3 regions of the Roseibium alexandrii DFL-11 genome follow, and region 3 is predicted to be linked to each of the others. Evidence: predicted binding sites of a transcription regulator. Region 3 holds the regulator's gene; each other region holds the start of a gene.

Region 1 (7,086 bases), 130 kb from region 3:
TCTTGCGGCGTGCCCTTCGCAACGACCTGGCCGCCATGAACCCCAGCGCCGGGGCCGACATCAACCACATAGTCGGCGGTCAACACGGCATCCTCGTCATGCTCGACTACAATGACCGTATTGCCAAGATCCCTGAGGTGGCGAAGCGTCTCCAGCAAACGAGCGTTGTCGCGCTGATGGAGCCCGATGGAGGGTTCATCGAGAACATAAAGAACACCGGTCAGGCCGGAGCCGATCTGCGAGGCGAGACGAATGCGCTGACTTTCGCCACCGGACAAAGTGCCGGAGGACCGGGCCATTGAGAGGTACTCAAGGCCGACATCGTTGAGGAATTTCAGCCGTTCGCGGATCTCTTTTAAGATACGCCCGGCGATCTCGGTCTGCTTGTCGTTGAGTTTTTCAGGGAGAGCATCGAACCAGAGTGCGGCGTCACGGATCGACAGCTCCGTGATGTGGCCGATGTGCCGGTCTGCGATCTTGACAGCCAGGGCTTCAGGTTTCAGACGGAAACCCTGACAGGACGGACAGGCGTGATCCGATTGAAAGCGGGCCAGTTCTTCGCGCACCCAGGCCGATTCGGTCTCGCGCCAGCGCCGTTCGATATTGCCGATGACGCCCTCGAACGGTTTTTCGGTGCGGTAGCTCCGCACGCCGTCGTCATAGACGAACTCGATTGCCGTTTTCCCAGTGCCGTGCAAGACGGCCTCTTGAACCTCGGCGGTCAGGTCTTTCCAAGGCGTTGCCATTGACACATTAAAGTGGCTGCAAAGGGCCTCGAGCGTCTGGGTGTAATACGGCGATGTTGTTCCGGTCTTCGCCCAGGGCAGAACCGCGCCTTCCCGCAAAGACAAGGTGTGATCCGGAACAACGAGATCTTCTTCAAAGGCAAGCGTTGTGCCAAGGCCGTCGCAGGTGGGGCAGGCACCAAACGGGTTGTTGAAAGAAAAAAGGCGCGGTTCAATTTCCGAAATCGTGAAGCCGGAAACCGGGCATGCGAATTTCTCGGAGAAGATCATCCGCTTCGGATCACCGTTTTCTACCGTTTCGCCCGCAAACTCGGCAATGGCAATGCCGTCGGCAAGTTTCAGCGCAGTTTCAAGGGAATCAGCCAAACGGCCCGCGATATCATCGCGCACGACAATCCGATCCACGACCACGTCGATGTCGTGCTTGAATTTCTTGTCGAGGGCCGGGGCTTCGGAAATCTCGTAGAAGGTTCCGTCAATCTTGACCCGCTGGAAACCTTTTTTCATCAGCTCCGCAAGTTCCTTGCGGTATTCCCCCTTGCGGCCGCGAACCATTGGCGCGAGCAGATAGAGGCGGCTGCCTTCGTCCAGATCCATGATCCGGTCCACCATCTGGCTGACGGTCTGGCTCTCGATCGGCAGCCCGGTCGCCGGTGAGTAGGGTATCCCGACGCGTGCGAACAGGAGGCGCATGTAGTCGTAGATCTCTGTGACCGTACCGACCGTGGAGCGCGGATTGCGGGAGGTTGTCTTCTGCTCAATGGAGATCGCAGGGGAAAGACCATCAATCTGGTCGACATCCGGCTTTTGCATCATTTCCAGGAACTGGCGGGCATAAGCGCTCAGGCTTTCCACATAACGCCTCTGGCCTTCCGCATAGATTGTATCGAAGGCAAGGGAAGACTTCCCCGAGCCCGACAATCCGGTCATCACGATCAACTTGTTTCGCGGCAGATCGAGATCGACGTTTTTCAGATTGTGTTCACGAGCACCGCGGACGCTGAGCACCTTGGTCGGGTCGTTCTTCCAGCTGTCGGTGTCAGGGGCCTTCGGCGTCGTCATATTACGTGTCTTTCTGGTCTTTTGCAGGCCGCCCAGTCTGGGCTCAAGAATGAATTCGGTCCGGCTAAACGGGCAGGGCGGGCCACTCGGACCCGATATAGCAGTTTCCAGTTGGGCTTCTAGATGGGCAGCGACGGAAAATGCTGTTCAAGGTCACCAGGAAGCCGAAAAGGTTCTGCGAAAATTGCGCCCAAGATACAAAGATGATAGGAACAAAACAAGTACATATATCCTAATCGCGCACCATTTTGAGGACTGAGACCTGTTGGAGATAGGTCGTGGGGTTTCGATGCTGCCTACGCAGGTGCAGTGATGCGGCGCATTCGAGACCCGGTAAGTGCTCAACATTGTGGAAAATGGGGGGCATGCGGAAAAAGTGGCGGCGATGATGCGAGGAGATCGTTAGGGTGTGGCCCAATAAAGCTGCGCCTCTTCAGGGCATCAGGCCGTGCTGCTGCCAAAAAAGCTGGGCCGGAAGCAAAAAGACAAACAGGAGCTGAGTATGGCGGGAAGTGTCAACAAAGTCATTTTGGTTGGGAACCTTGGAGCGGACCCGGAAATCCGGCGTACACAGGATGGCCGGCCGATTGCCAACCTGCGCATCGCCACGTCGGAATCTTGGCGTGACCGCAGTTCCGGAGAGCGCCGCGAGAAAACCGAATGGCACCGTGTGGTCATCTTCAATGAAGGCCTTTGCAAGGTGGCGGAGAACTACCTCCGCAAAGGCTCCAAGGTCTACCTGGAAGGCCAGCTGCAGACCCGTAAATGGCAGGACCAGTCCGGGCAGGACCGGTATTCGACCGAAGTCGTGCTGCAAGGGTTCAACTCCAATCTGACGATGCTTGACGGCCGCGGTGAAGGCGGCGGTCAGCCCGGCGGACTTCCGGATTACGGCAATGACCAGGGCGGCGGCGGATTTGGCGGCGGGTCCTCCGGTGGTGGTGGCGGTAGCTTCGGCGGCGGCGGCGGCGGTTACGGCGGCGGATCTTCGGGCGGCGGATTCGGTGGCCCGTCCGGCGGCGGTGGCTCCGGCCCGATGGATGATGAAATCCCGTTTTAAGTCTTTAAAATTCCCGTCTGGCGTGTGCCGGTGTGCTGGCACGCCAGGCGGAGACATGCAAATACGTCACACTGACGTGATTTGGAAACCTGCACCGTACCTACGCACTTAACCTTACGTACCGGCTTGGTGTAGTATTCTTTCACAAAATGACACGAATTGCGGTCCACGCCGGATGCCCGAGAGGGGCGGCTGAAAGACCGTGCGGGTGATCGAGGACTGCTCATATTCTAACAGCAGCCCCGGATGACCAACGAGGCAGGAACAATGACCAGGGTCTTGGGCGCTCCTGGTTTGTGTTGGACAATTTGAAATACAGGTTTTGACAATGCGAACGAGCATGATGGCACACGGCAAACCGGCCTCCGGCTACAAACTGTCTTTTGGACAAACAATTGGCGCCGGCCTCAAGGCAGGCTTGATGGCAAGCGTTCTGGCAACAGGTTTCACCGCGCTGCCGGTTGCTGATGCCGAAGCCCAGGGCTTTTTTCAGCGCCTTTTCAACCCTGAAGCCCAGCAACGCCAGCGTGAGCGGGAACTTCAGGAGCAGCGCCGCAAGAAAGCGACCAAGGTCCGTGTGTCGGCCCCGCGGTACCTGACCTACAAGCCAGACACCTTCAAAACCGTCTCGCTTGCGCCCCTGTCGGAAAAGAAAACCGCGGAAGTCACGCCGTCCACGGCCGACGGCAGCCCAGCGTCCATCAATGATGCAGATATCAGCACGTCCGCACCTGTTGTCTTGACACCCTTTGATGAAGCCCGCCCGGCATTGAAAGACATCAAGCTGACGGTGTTGCCGGAAGTTGGCGATGCGCTGATCGCGTTTTACCGGGAATATCCTGATTTTCTTTGGGTCAAAGATGGCAAGCCTACAGCCAAGGCTGCGCAAATGCGCCGTGCTCTGCGAAACGCTGCCGCTTATGGTTTGAACCCGGCCGATTATGTCGTGGCCTTGCCGGCAACCGCTTCGCTGGAAGGGGATGACCTTGATGCGGCGGTCATGCAGTTTGAAATGGAGCTGAGTGCAGCCGCGCTAACCTACGTCCTCGATGCGACCCGAGGCCGGATCGATCCGAACCGGATTTCGCAGTATCACGATCTGCCAAGGCATGATGTTGATCTTGTTGGCGCGCTGGAAGAGTTCACGGCATCTGACAATGTCGCGACCGCGCTGGAAGCCCATCAGCCGCAGAGTGATCACTTCAAGAAATTGTCGGCGGAGCTGGCTCGTCTCAAGGCCGAAGATGAAGAATCCGACCAGATCGTGATCGCGCCTGGCACGTTCCTCAAGGCGGGCAAGTCCAGCCCGGAAATGAAGAATATCGTTGCTGCAATTTCCAAACATGGCTCCGAGACGCTGAAAACGGACCATGAGGCGACGCTTGCAGCCTATGACGGCTCAGATCTTTACACGCCTGAACTCGTGGCTCTTGTGAAGGGCTTTCAGAAGGAAGCGAAGCTCACGGCAGATGGCATTGTCGGCAAGAACACGATTAAGGCCATGGTCGGCGAGACCAATGCGGCCAAGATCGCCAAGGTCGAGCTTGCAATGGAGCGGAGCCGCTGGCTTCCAGAAGAGCTGGGCGAGCGGAAGGTGTTCATCAACCAGCCGGCGTTCACCGCAACATACCATCAGCCGGGCACAGACCCGATGTCGATGCGCGTTGTTGTCGGCAAGAAGTCCAATCAGACCAACTTCTTCTACGACAAGATCGAGATTGTTGAATACAACCCCTATTGGGGCGTGCCGTATTCGATCATCGTCAATGAGATGATTCCGAAGCTTGCCGCCAATCCATCCTATCTGGATCAGGCCGGCTATGAAGTGACGACGCCGGGTGGCCGCAAAGTGTCCTCCGCATCTGTCGACTGGTATGCGGTTGCCAACAAGAAGAAGTCGATCAACGTACGCCAGTATCCGGGCCGCTCCAACGCGCTCGGCGAGGTGAAAATCCTGTTCCCGAACAGGCACCACATCTACATGCATGACACGCCGTCAAAGAGCCTGTTCAACAAGGACACGCGCGCATTCAGTCACGGCTGTATCCGTTTGCATGATCCAAAGGGCATGGCAGCAGCCGTCTTGGGCAAATCAACGGACTATGTGTCGTCCCGGATTGCCGCAGGTCAGAACGCCCAGGAAAAGGTGACCGGAGATATTCCGGTCTACGTGTCTTATTTCACGGCCTGGCCGGAAGCGGACGGCTCGATCGGCTTCTACACGGACGTTTATGACCGCGACCGGTACCTGTTGAAGGCACTGGAGAAAACTGAAGAGGTTCGTGCCAAAGCCCGCGCTTCTTGAGAACAGTTCCTTTGAAAATAGAAAAGCCCGCCGAATGTATCGGCGGGCTTTTTGCTGGACGAGTGCTGTTGGCTGGGGCCAACATTTAGGCTGTTATGACCGGGCTCTAATCGGGCAAGAAAAAGTGCCCAGTTTTCTCAGGTAAGAGGCTGCCGGCCTCATTGTCGATCCAGCTGTCTGAGCCCGCCTGGTGGGCAAAAGCGGGTCCAGAATTTTCAATTAGGACTTGAGGCAATCCGCCAGAGAATCTGCCAGGCCTGTCAGCAGAGCCGGGTAAAGGTCCGGGCCATTGGCAAGTTCAGTGCCAAGCGGATCCAAAACACCGACCTTTGCATTGCTGCCTTCGATCACGACGTTCACCAGCTTGGAATCGAACTGCGGTTCCCGGAAAACGCAGACAATGTTCTGGTCGCGCACCCGGGACTGAATTTCTGCAACTTGCTCCGCGCTTGCCAAAGCCTCCGGGGTTACAGTGATGGCACCGCTGGCTTCAATATCGTAGTGGTGTTCAAAGTGATGATAGGCGTCATGGAACACGACGAATTTCTGACCCTTCACCGGTTCCAGCTTGGCGGAAATCTCGGCCTCCAGGCCAGAAACCTTCTCAGCAAAAGCCTTGGCGTTTGCCTGGTAGGTATCGGCGTTGGTTGGATCAACTTCTGACAATGTGGTGGCCATTGCGTTGGCAATCGCAATGCCGTTTTCCGGGTTCAACCAGATATGTGGATCGTTGCCGCCGGCATGATCGTGCCCATGGTCATGCCCGTGATCATCGTGTTCGGCATGCTCTTCTTCATGCGCGTGTTCGTCATGATCATCGTGCGCAGCATGCTCTTCTTCATGTTCATGCGCGTCATCATCGTGTGCGTGGTCTTTGTCATGGTCATGATCATCGTGGCCATTGTCGTGCTTTTCAGCGGTCTTTTCATGGTCGTGAGCATGGTCGTCGTGCCCGTGATCCGCGTGATCGTCATGACCATGATCGTCCTGTTCGCCATGATCATGGCTGTCGAATTGGTCACCCTCACGCCATTTCAGCTGCTCTATACCCTCAACGTCTAGGAGTTCGACGTGTGCAGCTTTATCCGCCATCGACGAGATGGGCTTTTCCAGGGAAGAAGACAACTCAGGCCCGACCCAGAAAACGACATCGGCGCCTTGAAGGAGAAATGCCTGGGAAGGTTTCAGCGCAAACCCGTGGGGCGAAGCTGCACCGTCAATCAGAATATGCGGTGTACCGACACCTGCCATAACAGCAGCGGCGATAGAATGAACCGGCTTGATCGTGGTCACGACGTTTGGTCCATCCGCAAACGCAGGAGCCGTCAGGGCAGACCCGGCAAGCAAGGTCGAGGCAGCGAGAGCAAGGCGAAGTTTTCGGGCGTTTTGCATGGCGGTTAATTAGGTCATCCAGAGGAACAGGGAAATTGATCAAGTGTTACTTTGTAACATGTAACGGTATAACGTTCATGGAATTGGCGTGCAAGCTATGACTTTCGCTGTTTCGGGCAGATTGCTTGGAATGCTGCGCTGTCAGGTCTATGGTGGCGCCAATCAGACAAACGACCAATCAATGACTTCGCCAGCGCCAATTCTTCTCCCAAAACTTCTACCGTCTTATCCGCCCAAAGCGGGGCCTTTGATCGTCACCATATATGGTGACATCGTGGAACCGCGCGGTGGCACTTTGTGGATGGGCGATCTGATCACGCTGTGCGGACAGTTTGGCGTCAATGAGTCGTTGGTACGGACGGCTGTATCCCGCCTGGTCGCGAGGGGGCAGCTTGAAGGCGCGCGCAATGGGCGGCGCAGCTACTACCGGCTGACCGATGCAGCGGGAATAGAGTTCCAATCAGCATCGGAGCAGATATTCGGTCCGCCGGACAGTGACTGCGATTTGTTGTTCATCGTCC
Region 2 (7,086 bases), 410 kb from region 3:
AAAGGAGACGCCGCCAATCAAGAGGGCTACGTTCAGCTTGTGGTTCGTGCCGTATCTCTCGAAGTTTTCCTGGACCTGAGCGGCCAGTTCGCGCGTCGGCTCCAGGATCAGCGTGCGCGGCATACGGGCCCGGGCACGTCCTTTTTCAAGCAGGGTCAGCATTGGCAAAGTGAAGCTGGCAGTCTTCCCGGTCCCGGTCTGTGCAATGCCGAGGACATCGCGCCGTTCCAGAACTTGAGGTATGGCACCCGCCTGGATAGCTGTTGGATCTTTGTAACCTGCCGCATCAACTGCAGCGAGGACCTTCTCGCTAAGACCGAGAGTATTAAATGACATGGAGCACTTTGCCCGAATGATGTGATTTGATGGCAGCGGTTCGTTTTGAACCGCCCTTCGCCGATTTGGCCACACCCTACATTTGTTCGCTGGTGAGTCAATGCATTGGCGAGGTTAAATATCAGAAATGTTCAGTAATTCTCTGGTGGTTTTGCCAACTCAGTTAATGGTTGGACATAAATCATGCGCGATTAAATGTGTTTTATGAGTGATCATACGCATAAAACTTCAGCATCACATGATTTCATCGGCATTTGAGACAAATGAACGCCAGTTGCCGGCAAACCGGTAACCTGTTGAATTGATTGGGATCCATGCGGAAATGCGCTATATATCAAGGTCGTCGGCGAATTCCGCATTGTCCTGGATGAACCGGAAACGAGCTTCAGGTTTGTTGCCCATGAGCCGTTCGACCGTATCGTTGGTGTCCGCAATTGCGAGCTCATCAACGCGGACCTTAAGAAGCGACCGTTTGGACGGATCCATGGTCGTTTCCTTCAGCTGCGCCGGCAGCATTTCGCCAAGACCCTTGAAGCGGCCGATTTCAACCTTCGATTTGCCTTTGAAGACGGTCGCCAAGAGTTCGTCCTTGTGCATGTCGTCGCGTGCGTAAAGCGTCTTTCCGCCTTGGCTTAGGCGATAAAGCGGCGGCACCGCAAGATAGAGATGACCGCCGCGTATCAGTTCCGGCATCTCGCGATAGAAGAACGTGATCAACAGAGAGGCGATGTGCGCGCCGTCCACGTCCGCATCAGTCATGATGACGATTCTTTCGTAGCGCAGATCTTTTTCGGCGTAGCTGGAGCGAGTCCCGCAGCCGAGCGCTTGAATGAGGTCCGCGAGCTGCTGATTGGCGACCAGCTTGTCGCGGCCTGCATTGGCGACGTTCAGGATCTTGCCGCGCAGCGGTAAAATGGCCTGGTTGGAGCGGTTTCGCGCCTGTTTTGCAGAGCCGCCCGCCGAGTCCCCCTCAACGATGAAGAGTTCCGTTCCTTCCGACTGACTGGTCGAGCAATCCGCGAGCTTTCCGGGGAGACGAAGTTTGCGCACGGCCGTCTTGCGGGCAACGTCTTTTTCCTGGCGGCGCCGAAGGCGTTCCTCGGCACGGTCGATTACCCATTCCAGAAGTTTGTTGGCTTGATTGGGCGAGGCGGTCAGCCAGTGATCAAAGGCATCGCGAACGGCCGTCTCGGCAACACGTGTCGCTTCGTTGGTCGCCAGTTTGTCTTTGGTCTGGCCGACAAACTCGGGTTCCCGGATGAAGACCGATAGCATCCCGCCAGCAGATGTCATGACATCATCGCCGGTAATGATCGAAGCTTTCTTGTTGTTGACCAGCTCGCCGTAGGCTTTCAGACCGCGCAGCAGGGCATAACGGAAGCCCGCTTCGTGGGTTCCGCCTTCCGGGGTAGGAACCGTGTTGCAGTAGGAGTTAATGAAACCATCCCCTGCGAACCAGCTGACGGCCCATTCGACCGCCCCGTGTTTGCCGGTCTTGTCGGTCCGGCCGGAAAAAACCTCATCGACAACCGGCCGTTCCTTGCCGAGGCGCTCTTTCAGAAAGTCCCGCAAGCCGCCGGGGAAGTGGAATACAGCCTCCGCCGGGGTTTCGTCCTTTTCTGAAAGCAACTCCGGAGCGCAGTGCCAACGGATTTCCACGCCGCCAAAAAGATAGGCTTTCGAGCGCGCCATCTTGAGCAAGCGTGCCGGCTGGAATTTCGCACCCTTGCCGAAAATCATCTCGTCCGGTTTGAAGCGGACCATTGTGCCGCGGCGGTTTTGCGTGTCGCCAATATGCTCCAACGGTCCTTGGGGATGACCGCGACGAAAGATCTGACGATAGAGCTTGCGGCTTCGGGCCACCTCCACAACCAGTTCGTCCGACAGGGCATTAACGACAGACACGCCAACGCCGTGCAATCCGCCGGACGTTTCATAGACTTTGCTGTCAAATTTTCCGCCGGCGTGCAGGGTCGTCATGATGACTTCCAGAGCCGACTTGTCTTTGAACTTCGGATGCGGATCGACCGGGATGCCGCGGCCGTTGTCCGTGATGTTCAAATAGCCATCTGCACCAAGAGAGACATCGATCCAGGTGGCGTGTCCCGCAACAGCCTCATCCATTGAGTTGTCGATGACTTCTGCAAAAAGGTGGTGGAGGGCCTTTTCGTCCGTGCCGCCAATATACATACCCGGACGTCTGCGAACGGGCTCCAAGCCTTCCAGGACTTCAATATCGGCAGCTGAATAGTCGCTGTACTCGGCAGCAGCTTGTGACTTCTTTCGCGCCTCAGAGAGATCCGCAACAGGCGTTGGCGCAGGCTTGGGTGCTGGTGCTGGTTCCGACCCTACTGGATTGGAAACAGCTGCATTGCCTGCAAAAAGATCGTCTTTTCCGCTCATTGCGTATCGCCCGATGGGTACCTGGTTTTTCTATTGCTGTGCTGACCGCGCATGTGAATTCGCTGGTCCTACACCGAATCATGCGTCAGTTTGAAGTACAAACATAGAACAGCCAAGGAAATTGGCCTGAAGCCCCCGTTTTCCCCAGCGTTGACGCTAATTGGCATTGCTGGAGCCGTTTTGAAGATATGGAAACCGATCGTCAACCTGCGTGTGTTTCGATTGGGTTTGAGGAGGGGCGGCAAATTGTGCCTATTCAGCAACACTTGGCGGCAAAGTATTGCGGTGCCTTTATGGAACCGCTTGATGCCCATGTTCGGCCATGATTGCGGTACACGAGTGGATCAACACGCAGCGCTCGGCACGAATACGGATGCCAGGTTGCGCGATGGTTCAATGCGTTACGGCGGTTTTGCTGGGGCAGGGCGAGCAGCCCAACTAAGGCCAGATTGATCGCTCACATTTGGGACATCGCGCAATCGTTTCAAGACGCATGGTGAGGTGTCAAACATTCAAGCATCAGCTTGGTGTAACAGATGAATGGGATATGTGCCCGTGACGATGAATATCGTTCGCGGGAGAATAGTGTGAACGGGATGTACAGCAAGAAGACACATCGTCAGCACTTAAGCGTCGGTGGGGCCATCATCGGCGCGCTCGCCTTGATGATGGCAACAGTGCCGTCCCAGGCGTTTGACGGCCAGCCGGCGGCGCCCGGACCGATCAATCCGTCGACCATGTCGCCCAATGAAGCTCTGCGCACTGGTGCCCGCCAGTATTATTCCGGCGATAAAACAGCAGCGATCTCGTCTTTGAAATACGCGGCAGAAAACGGGCAGACCATGGCTGCCTGGAAGCTTGGTGATATGTACGCCAAGGGCGACGGTGTTCAGGAAGACGACTACAAGGCCTTTCAATACTATAGCCAGATCGTCCGGGATCATGGCAATGACAGCCCGGATTCGCCGGACGCACCGTTTGTTTCCAGCGCCTTCGTAGCACTTGGCTCCTATTACCTGAACGGCATTGACGGCACCGTCATCAAAGATGAAGGACAAGCCCGCAGGATCTTCACCCACGCAGCATCTTATTATGGCGATGCAGCTGCCCAGTTTCATCTTGGTGAAATGTACCGGGAGACCAACAGCCGGATGGCGGTGCGCTGGTATAATCTGGCTGCGCTCAAAGGCCATGTCGGTGCTCAGGCCAAGCTCGGCGAAACGCTTTACTCTCTTGGATCTTCAGACAAGAAAAAAGCTCGTGCTTTGATGTGGTTGACTGTTGCCCGTAAACAAGCCACCGGCCAGGATACAACCTGGATCAACAACCTGCATGAACAGTATTTTGCAGTCGCGCCGGAACCGGTTCGTGCACAAGCACGGTCGTTGGCTGAAACATGGATTGAAAACAACCGTCCGGATATGCTGACGGCTCAGCAGGTTCCAACGCAGTAATTTGCGCAATGCGGCTTTGACCGCGTGAAACCCACCAGACACACAGCGCTGTCGTTATGAAGATAAAAACGCATGTTTTCTGCAGGCGGCGACCAATCACGATCAATCAAAGGATCGGTGTATCCGCCAAATCGTCCGGTGACGCCTGTTGAATGCGCGATACCTCAGGAATCTCCAGAGCTTGCGGGCAGGGAGCGTTGCTCATCTTCCAGGACGTGTTGTTCAGAACCATCGAACATGTCGCCATTTTCGGGCTTGAGCCGCTGGACAAGCAGATGGAGTCGCCGATGCTGTAGTCCTCACCCTGATATCGGCACGTGCAGGGCACGTTCGGTTTGGCCGTGTCTTGGGCTTGAGCTTCAGTTGAAACGTATAAGGATCCGCTCGACAAGAGCGTCGCAGTCAACGCGGCAAAGAGATTTGGGGAGCGCAGCTTGAAGCTGCGCCAGGAGAAATACCCGCTTTTCGCCGGTGCGGGCCAGTGGCCTTGGTCCTTTATCCCATTACTGAAAACATAGCATGCCGGCGAAGGATCGCAAACGGCATAGACCAGCCAATGTCTTCAATGCAGTGGATACAAAGGCGCGGGGGGCATCGGTGTTCAGGCTGCGAGTGTAACCCACACGGGAACATGGTCGGACGGCTTTTCCCAGCCGCGAACATGTTTGTCGATTCCGCAGCCGAGCATTTTGTCGTTCGCTTGCGGTGACATCAAAATGTGATCAATGCGGATACCGTTGTTTTTCTGCCAGGCTCCGGCCTGATAGTCCCAGAAGGTGAATGTTTCTGGAGCTTCGGTGCAGGCGCGGATGGCTTCGGTCATGCCAAGATGCGTAAGCGCGCGGAATTTCTGACGGCTTTCGGGCTGAAACAGGGCATCGTCCGTCCAGTTTTCCGGATTCTTCGCATCGACCGGATCCGGGATGACATTGTAGTCGCCCAGGAGAATGAAGGGCACTTCTTCCGCAAGCCGTTTTTCAGCATGAACCAGCAATCGGTCCATCCAGCCGAGTTTGTAAGGAAATTTTTCGGTCCCAAGCGGGTTGCCGTTGGGCAGATACAGGCAGCCAAAGCGGACAACGCCGTCTCCGTGCGTCACCGTTGCTTCGATATAACGCGCCTGTTCGTCGTCGTCGTTTCCTGGAAGTCGCCGTTCAACGTCTTCCAGTGGTGTTTTTGAGAGGATGGCGACGCCATTGAAGCCTTTTTGCCCATGGGTTTCCACGTTGTAGCCGAGATCTTCAAATGGCTGGCGGGGAAAGTTTTCGTCGACCGACTTGATCTCCTGAAAACACGCAACATCGGGCGAGGCTTCTTTCAGCCATTCCTGCACTGTTTCCAGCCGTGCCTTGACGCCGTTAATGTTCCAGGTGGCAATTTTCATTGCTAGTCTCCGCCGCTCTCTGCGCCGCATCATATGCGAAGGAGATTGTTTGTCGCCCACGTTCTGAAAATATGCCCAGCCATTAGCATTCAACCAGATCGGTCTTTGAGCCAAAAGCTTGGTTCAGGCAGGCCTTTAGATCGTAAAGCTTGTGCCGCAGCCGCAACCGGCAACCGCGTGCGGATTGTTAATCTGGAAGGCCTGACCGATCAGATCGTCGACGAAGTCGATCTCTGATCCGCCCATATATTGCAAAGAGATGGAATCGATCAGCACTGTCGCGCCGAGTTTCTCGATAACCAGATCATCGTCTTCTTGTGCGCCGACCACATCGTATTTGTATTGCAGGCCCGAGCATCCGCCGCCTTCCACGCTGACGCGCAGCATGCTGCCGGAAGCCTCTCCCGACAAAATCTTGGCAATGCGCTTGGCAGCGCGATCACTGACTGTTACTCGATTTTCAAGCGTTTCGGTCATCTTCTACGGACTCGCTGTGTCGGCGCCAATGATAGCGCGACAAAATTGACTTAACCCGATAGTTAAGATCTCGAAGCGCAAGCGTCAATAACTGGGCCAGTACCGGTGCGTTATTCAAGGGGACGGGCAGTGAACGACAATTGGAAGAAAATCCAGGCAGACATCGGGTATGGGGCGCAATCCCTTGCAGTCTATGCTCAAAACCCTTTCAAAAGCCGAGGTCGTCTTTTTCCGGAGCCTGAAAGCCCGACCCGGACCCCTTTTCAGCGGGATCGGGACCGGATCATCCATTCTTCGGCCTTCCGGCGCCTCAAGCACAAGACACAGGTGTTTGTGTATCATGAGGGAGATCACTTCCGCACGCGTTTGACGCACACGATTGAGGTTTCGCAAATCGCCCGCTCGCTCGCCCGTGCACTTAGGCTGGATGAGGATCTCGCAGAGTGTCTTGCACTTGCACACGATCTTGGACACACGCCTTTCGGCCATGAAGGCGAGGATGTCATGCATGAATGCATGGCTCCGTATGGCGGCTTTGATCACAATGCCCAGTCCCTGCGGGTCGTTACGCATCTGGAGCATCGATATGCGGAGTTCGATGGCCTGAATCTCGCCTGGGAGACCCTGGAAGGGCTCGTGAAGCACAATGGCCCACTGGTCGATGATGCCGGCGCACCGCTCGGCAAGTTCAAAGACGGTGAGTTGCCCTTTGCGATCCGGGAGTACCAAAGACAGCAGGATCTCATGCTCGGAACCTGGCCGAGTGGTGAGGCTCAGGCGGCAGCGATTGCAGATGACATCGCCTACGACGCGCATGATCTTGACGATGGACTTCGGGCTGGTCTGTTCGCAATCGACGACATGCGGGAAGTTCCCTTTCTGGCTGATATCCTTGCCGAAGTGGACCACAAGTATCCGGGCCTTGAAGAAACACGGCGGATCCACGAGATCGTCCGCCGCAGTATCACCCGGATGGTGGAAGATGTTATACAGGAAGGCGTCCTCAATATCAGCGAGTTAGATCCGCAAAAC
Region 3 (7,086 bases):
GGCATCGAACAAGACTGTTTCATCATGGAAAGCAAGAAACTCGATTCCGCTTGAGTTTTTGTTGCAGGCCTGTGCCGGAGCTGGAGAAAAGATAGATTACTTTCTCTTTGGAGAGGCATTACAGCGACAACAGTCCGAATTGATTGAAACTGCCATCGATGATTTCCGAATAATGACCATGAAGCTAACTGGCGAACGGATCCTCATCGAGATCCTGGAACAGCACGCCCCAGAAGCGCTTGCGTTCATGGAGGCGAAGGAAATGCAAAAAGAAGGTGAAACCATCGGACTGGCGATGTTGATATTTGCTGAATTCATCGAACGAGAGAAAAAGGCATTTGTGGACAGCGGGCGCATGACCAACAAAGAATTCAAAGATTACATTCGAAATGTGGACCGATATGACCTCCCGTACTTTGCACGGGCGATCAAACACCGAAACAAAAAGGGTCCGCAATAGGTCCGCAGTCGAACACTCCTGGACCGGAAGCATCTAACATCGAGGAAAATTCTCTATTTGTTTTCAATACGTTCCACGTTTAATTTGCATTGGCCGATATTGCGGACCCTACGGTCCGCAGTCGATGATCACTCAACCTTTTGAAAACAAACCGCACTTTGAACTCTGCTGCCATTTATTTACGGCCAGACAAACCGCTGCCCGTGCCGTTTAATTCTAACAGCTACAGCAGAACAGTAAGAGAACGTTTACCCTTGCAGAACACAATGAGAACAGGTAGCATGTTCTTGATTTGTACTGAGCGATTCTCAGACAAAACCAAACTCAGGGCGAGGAACCGCAGTATGCTGACGCGTAAGCAGTACGAACTGCTCATGTTCATTCACGAAAGACTGAAGGAAACCGGCGTCCCGCCGTCTTTCGATGAAATGAAAGATGCTTTGGACCTCCGCTCCAAATCCGGCATCCACCGGCTGATCACAGCCCTGGAAGAACGTGGCTTCATACGCCGGCTTCCCAACAGAGCCCGCGCCATGGAAGTTGTCCGCTTGCCGGATTCGATCGCGCCGGGTCTGGGTGCGCCGCGTCCAAGAGGCAGCTTCTCTCCAGAAGTGATCGAAGGATCTCTCGGCAAACCGGCACCGGCTCCAGCACCCGCGCCGGAACCTGTTGCAGCATCGACGGAAATCCCGGTCATGGGACGGATTGCGGCCGGTGTTCCGATCGAGGCGATCCAGACCCACAGCCACTCCATCAGCGTCCCGCCAGAACTTCTCGGCAAAGGGGAACATTACGCTCTGGAAGTGCGCGGAGATTCGATGATCGAGGCTGGCATTTTGGACGGGGACACCGTCCTGATCCGCCGGACGGAAAGCGCCGATAGCGGCGACATCGTCGTGGCCCTTGTGGACGACGAGGAAGCAACGCTCAAGCGGCTGCGCAAGAAAGGCCCATCGATCGCGCTTGAGGCCGCCAATCCGGCCTACGAGACCCGTATTTTCGGACCGGGCCGTGTCCGTGTGCAAGGTAAACTTGTTTCTCTATTCCGCCGGTACTGAGGCGTCTATACTGGCAGGCATCTTCAAGAGTTGCCCGCTGCTTCGGTTTTGTAAGTAGTCCCGAGTGGTTTAATCAGCTGATGCGCGCAAGCTGGCGCGCGTGACCGTTCCTTGCTTGTGCCACGGCCGCGGAGGCGCTGGTTTTGCGTACTCGACTGATTGTATTTGGGTTTGGCAAACGACTGCGTTGGCAGTTTTAGCCGGTGCCGGTGTAGTTTGCGGATGCATTACTTGGGCTAGCGCCTCACTTCTTCTTTGAACCGCAGCTTCTATTCTCGCCCCCTTTTTGACCAGCGGGCCCTTCGTTGGGGAGCCTGTTCGACAGACTTGTTCCAGCCAGATGGAGACAGCGCCGCGCGCCTTTCTGATTTCCCGGTCGAACACTTCGGCTGCGCGGCATACTTCTGGCGCGACCATATCGGTCACGATCATATCGGCCTTTTGACAGTCATAAAAAAAGGCGTCCCGGGTTTTGGGCAGCGCGATGTGGATCGGCACGTGCTCAACACCAACTACTCCCCGCGCTGCAAACGCCCGGACAACACAGCCTGAAGGGTCACAAGAGCGCTGATCATCTTTCATCTTGCGCGATTTAATCGCTTCAGCTGACACTCCTTCCCTTTCGAACCAAGTCTCTACGGAAAAAGAACTTCTCGCGCTGGACATCTGTAAACTTCCCTCAAAATCCCGCGCGGCCAATTGAGGCCCGGTTGCCGGAATGTAAATATCTGGCGGGCGCGATATTATCGCAAGCGCAATTCCGATAGACGCAAGACCCAAACAGATCATCCGGAAGCGGCCTGGAGCGAGCAGCAAACCCAAAAAGCCTGCCAACAAAACAGCGGCAGACAGGCCGGTCAAACTGCCCATCCGGCCAAAGTCAGGCGCAATTTGTTCTGTGAACTCGGCTATCCGAATCAGCACCGCCAGACCGGCGCTCATGATCTTGAGTGGGATTGCCGCCAAACCGAACGGCATCAGGACCAGTGCGACCACGCCCATTGGCATTACGATGATCGAAAAAACCGGCATTCCCAGCATGTTACCAACCAGTCCGAAGGGCGCGATCCGGGAAAAATGGTACGCACCGACAATGCCGGTTGCGATCCCGGCGACGAGTGCCGTCACGAACAAACCGGTGGCCCATTTTAGTGCACCGGACAAGAACCAAAAGGGCCCGTTTGCTGATGGGATGAAAATCCTGCGTCTCTTTTGATGCGACCGCCACAGATCATAAACGGCGACCAGTGCGATCACGGCCGCAAACGACATCTGAAAACCTGGATAAAACAGGCGTTCCGGCGCGAGCAGAAGTAAAAACAGGCCGGCGATTGCGACCGATCGCAGCGTCAATCCCCGGCGTCCGGTCATGATCCCCAAAAAGACCAGCGCGATCATAATGAAGGATCTTTGGGTAGCGACCGATGCCCCGGACAGCAGAAGATAAAAAGCTGCCGCGACGAGGGCGAGAACCGCTGAGACCTTATGGATTGGCCAGCGCAGCGCAAGGCCCGGGATGAGTGCCAAGGTGCCAAGACACACAGCATAAGCACCGCCTGCAAAGAGCGCCATATGCAGGCCAGAAATCGCCAGTATATGCGCAAGGCCCGCAGCCCGAAGGCTCTCTTCGGTCTTTTCATCTATACCGCCGCGGTCCCCCACCAAGAGTGCTACCGCAAGAGCAGTTTCCGGGCCTTCCGGCAAAAGCGCCGAAATCCGCGCCGCCAGGTGCTGGCGGAGCCCATTAACATGGCGAACGAGCAGAAGGACCTGAGATGGCGCAGGTCCCTGGACGATCTCAGGAGCTCCGTAACTGAAGCCGCTTGCGCCAATGCCGTCAAAATAGGCGCGGAAGGAAAAGTCATATCCGCCCGGCACCACAGGGCCCATGGGCGGAAACAAGCGGGCCCGGACTTTGATCCAGTCGCCGGGTGCAATGCCCGCATCTGCCGGAATGCGCAACCGGACCCGGTTTGCAAACCGCGCGTCGGTATTGGCTCTGGCATCAACTTCACTGAGGCGGACCACAACGCGCTTGCCGGACCGGGTTTCCTGCACCTTCAAGACTTCACCGCGCAACAGAACTGTCATCGGCTCCGCCAGCCGGGGCGCGTCCACTGCAGCTGTTCGGAGTGTTGCAGTGCTGAGCCCTGCCAAAAGGGCGAGCAAAAGGATCAAAATTCGCGGCAGGCCCATTCGGATGGCATGGGAGCCCGCGAAACCAGCTGATAAAACGAATAGCACGCCAAGAACCGGCCAACTCGGCTCGTCAGGCAACAAGCTGTAGAGAAAAATACCGGCGCTGAAGGAAAATCCGGTCCACAGAAGACCCTGCTTTTGCCAAAACTGCTCCCAATCGTCCGCCGTTCCCGCCCAACCGGCGCGCTGATCAATTGGCCGGTCTTTGCGTTCTCTCCGGGCTCTCAGAAACGCGATCCAGGGCGATGCGTCGGTGGGCCTGCGGCTGTTATCCATGTTTGACGATAAAACTGAAAGGTCACTAACGGGAGCGCCGGGGACACCCCGGTTGTCATCATCGGCGTCTGGTTTCACCTCCCGTACCACCCGCGCTCCTTCTGCCGGGTTTGACGATCGCAGCAAAGCCTATTTTGCCTCAGGCTTGCCTATGCTAAGACCGCGCCACTATCCGTCAGGCGCAGATCCGCGCCTCATTCTGACAGAGACTTTCAAAAAGCACCATGGCACAAGATATCGTCACGCGTTTCGCCCCATCCCCGACCGGATTTCTTCATATTGGCGGTGCCCGCACCGCACTCTTCAACTGGCTGTTCGCCAAGCATCACGGCGGCAAGATGCTGCTGCGCATCGAAGACACAGACCGGGCCCGCTCCACACAAGAAGCGGTCGATGCGCTGATGGATGGTCTTTCGTGGCTGGGCCTTGATTGGGACGGCGAACCGATCTCCCAGTTCTCCCGCGTGGCACGCCACGAGGAAGTTGTTGACCAGATGCTGGAAAACGGCACGGCCTACCGCTGTTATTCCACGCCGGAAGAAGTGGATGCGATGCGCGAAAAGGCGCGCGCAGAAGGCAGGCCGCCACGTTATGACGGCACCTGGCGCGACAAGGATGCGTCCGAAGCGCCCGAAGGCATTGATCCGGTGATCCGGCTGAAAGCCCCGCAAGACGGTGAAACTGTCGTGGACGACATGGTTCAAGGCCGTGTGGTGATCCCGAACAAGGATCTTGATGACTTTGTCCTCCTGCGCTCCGACGGCACGCCGACATACATGCTGGCCGTGGTTGTCGACGATCACGACATGGGCATCACGCATATCATCCGCGGCGTCGACCATCTTACCAACGCGGCCCGGCAGACGTTGATTTTTGATGCCAACGGCTGGGACGTGCCGAAAATGGCGCATATTCCGCTGATCCACGGACCGGACGGTGCCAAACTTTCCAAGCGCCATGGCGCGACGGGCGCCGAAGCCTACCGGGCCCTCGGCTATCTGCCGCAAGCCATGCGCAACTACCTCGCCCGCCTCGGCTGGAGCCATGGCGATGAAGAGATCATGTCGCTTGAGGACATGGTCAAATGGTTCGGCATGGATGCCGTTGGTCAGTCGGCAGCGCGCTTCGATTTCAAGAAGCTGGAAAATCTCAATGGCCATTACATGCGCGCAACCGACGACGCTGAGCTGCTTGAGCATTGGAAGGTCTATCTAGCCCATGCGGGCGATGGGGCGGCGGTCTTGGAATGGATGTCGGACGCGGCCAATGCCCAGACGGCTCTGACGGCCCTTCCCGGCCTGAAGGAACGCGCAAAGACACTTGTCGAACTGACCGACAGCGCGTCCTACCTTTGGCGCCAGCGTCCTCTCGAAAATGACGAGAAGGCGATCAAGATCCTCACAGATGACGCCCGGGCGGTTCTGGGCGATCTGAACGGCGTGCTTTCTGGCGTTGCTGACTGGCAAGCGGAACCGCTGGAGGCGGCTGTCAAAGCCTATGCGGAAGACAAGGATGTGAAACTCGGCAAAGTCGCCCAGCCACTGCGCGCTGCGTTGACCGGCCGGGGCACTTCCCCTGGCATTTATGACGTTCTGATTGCGCTCGGCCGGGACGAATCCCTGGCCCGGATTGCCGATCAGGCTGCCTGACACAGCATTGACCATTGTTCCGGCGCATATTGCTGCAGTGCGCCGGAACATAAGCAAACCGCAACATGTAGGTCTTTGACCAAAGCGTTATACGCTGCTGCTTGCGGCAGTGCGGCAAATGGGCTAGGCAAGACGCGACCATTCCTCCAGCACAGTCTGGCCGCCTCATTTGGGTCTTGCATCCAAGGCCCGTGGCTCGGCAGTGCAAGGGTAACAAATAGGGGGTTTTCTGAATGGCCGACAACAACGCCAAGCTCAACGTCGGTGGCAACGACCACGATTTCGACGTCCTTGACGGATCCATCGGACCGTCGGTTGTGAACATCTCGTCCCTTTACAAGGACACGGGCATGTTCACCTACGACCCGGGCTTTACCTCAACCGCATCGTGCGAATCCAAAATCACCTACATCGATGGTGACGAAGGCACGCTGCTGTATCGCGGGTATCCGATCGAACAGCTCGCCGACCATGGTGACTTCCTGGAATCCTGCTATCTGCTGCTCTATGGCGAGCTGCCGACCAAGACGCAGAAAGACGATTTCGTCACCCGTGTGACCTATCATACGATGATCCACGAACAGATGAACCGGTTCTATTCCGGTTTCCGCCGCGACGCCCACCCGATGGCGATCCTCTGCGGCACCGTCGGCGCCCTGTCAGCATTCTATCATGACAGCACCGACATTTCCGATCCGCATCAGCGGATGGTCGCATCCCTGCGCATGATCGCGAAACTGCCGACCATGGCTGCGATGGCCTACAAGTACCACGTCGGTCAGCCGTTCGTTTATCCGCGCAACGATCTCGGCTACGCAGCGAACTTCCTGCACATGTGCTTTGCTGTTCCGTGTGAAGAGTACAAGGTAAACCCGGTTCTGGCGCGCGCCATGGATCGTATCTTCATCTTGCACGCCGATCACGAGCAGAACGCCTCCACATCCACCGTGCGTCTTGCCGGTTCTTCCGGTGCGAACCCGTTCGCATGTATTGCAGCAGGCATTGCCTGTCTCTGGGGCCCGGCACACGGCGGCGCCAACGAAGCGGCGCTGAACATGCTTTCCGAAATCGGTTCTGTTGACCGCATTCCGGAGTTTGTTGCCCGCGCGAAAGACAAGAACGATCCGTTCCGTCTCATGGGCTTCGGTCACCGGGTCTACAAGAACTACGATCCGCGCGCCAAGATCATGCAGAAGACCTGCCACGAGGTTCTCGGCGAACTCGGCATCAAGGACGATCCGCTCCTCGACATTGCGATGGAACTGGAAAAGATCGCCCTGAACGATCCGTATTTCGTCGAGAAGAAGCTTTATCCGAACATCGACTTCTACTCCGGCATCACGCTGCGCGCGCTCGGATTCCCGACCACAATGTTCACCGTGCTGTTCGCGCTTGCGCGGACCGTCGGCTGGATCGCCCAGTGGAAGGAAATGGTGGAAGATCC

The links. The regulator LexA, encoded in region 3, represses DNA repair genes until DNA is damaged. The targets are predictions, from matches to a motif close to TGTTCNNNNTGTGTTCNG.
Region 1: a site for LexA is predicted at 2,017-2,034, ahead of uvrA (excinuclease ABC subunit UvrA). Genes of this name have one in related genera too.
Region 2: a site for LexA is predicted at 2,833-2,850, ahead of parE (DNA topoisomerase IV subunit B). Genes of this name have one in related genera too.

The regions. Positions count from the first base shown of each region.
Region 1 covers NZ_CM011002.1:1,357,088-1,364,173, reverse strand. Annotated here, with positions in the region: gene uvrA (excinuclease ABC subunit UvrA) at 1-1,808, opposite strand, end outside; gene SADFL11_RS06375 (single-stranded DNA-binding protein) at 2,311-2,868, shown strand; gene SADFL11_RS06370 (L,D-transpeptidase family protein) at 3,197-5,173, shown strand; gene SADFL11_RS06365 (zinc ABC transporter substrate-binding protein) at 5,393-6,565, opposite strand; gene SADFL11_RS06360 (PaaX family transcriptional regulator C-terminal domain-containing protein) at 6,663-7,086, shown strand, end outside.
Region 2 covers NZ_CM011002.1:1,082,070-1,089,155, forward strand. Annotated here, with positions in the region: gene SADFL11_RS05065 (DEAD/DEAH box helicase) at 1-336, opposite strand, end outside; gene parE (DNA topoisomerase IV subunit B) at 664-2,739, opposite strand; gene SADFL11_RS05075 (tetratricopeptide repeat protein) at 3,336-4,193, shown strand; gene SADFL11_RS25205 (hypothetical protein) at 4,346-4,489, shown strand; gene xth (exodeoxyribonuclease III) at 4,795-5,577, opposite strand; gene SADFL11_RS05085 (HesB/IscA family protein) at 5,713-6,054, opposite strand; gene SADFL11_RS05090 (deoxyguanosinetriphosphate triphosphohydrolase) at 6,184-7,086, shown strand, end outside.
Region 3 covers NZ_CM011002.1:1,489,382-1,496,467, forward strand. Annotated here, with positions in the region: gene SADFL11_RS06955 (hypothetical protein) at 62-460, shown strand; gene lexA (transcriptional repressor LexA) at 805-1,518, shown strand; gene SADFL11_RS06965 (ComEC/Rec2 family competence protein) at 1,588-4,083, opposite strand; gene gltX (glutamate--tRNA ligase) at 4,218-5,642, shown strand; gene gltA (citrate synthase) at 5,876-7,086, shown strand, end outside.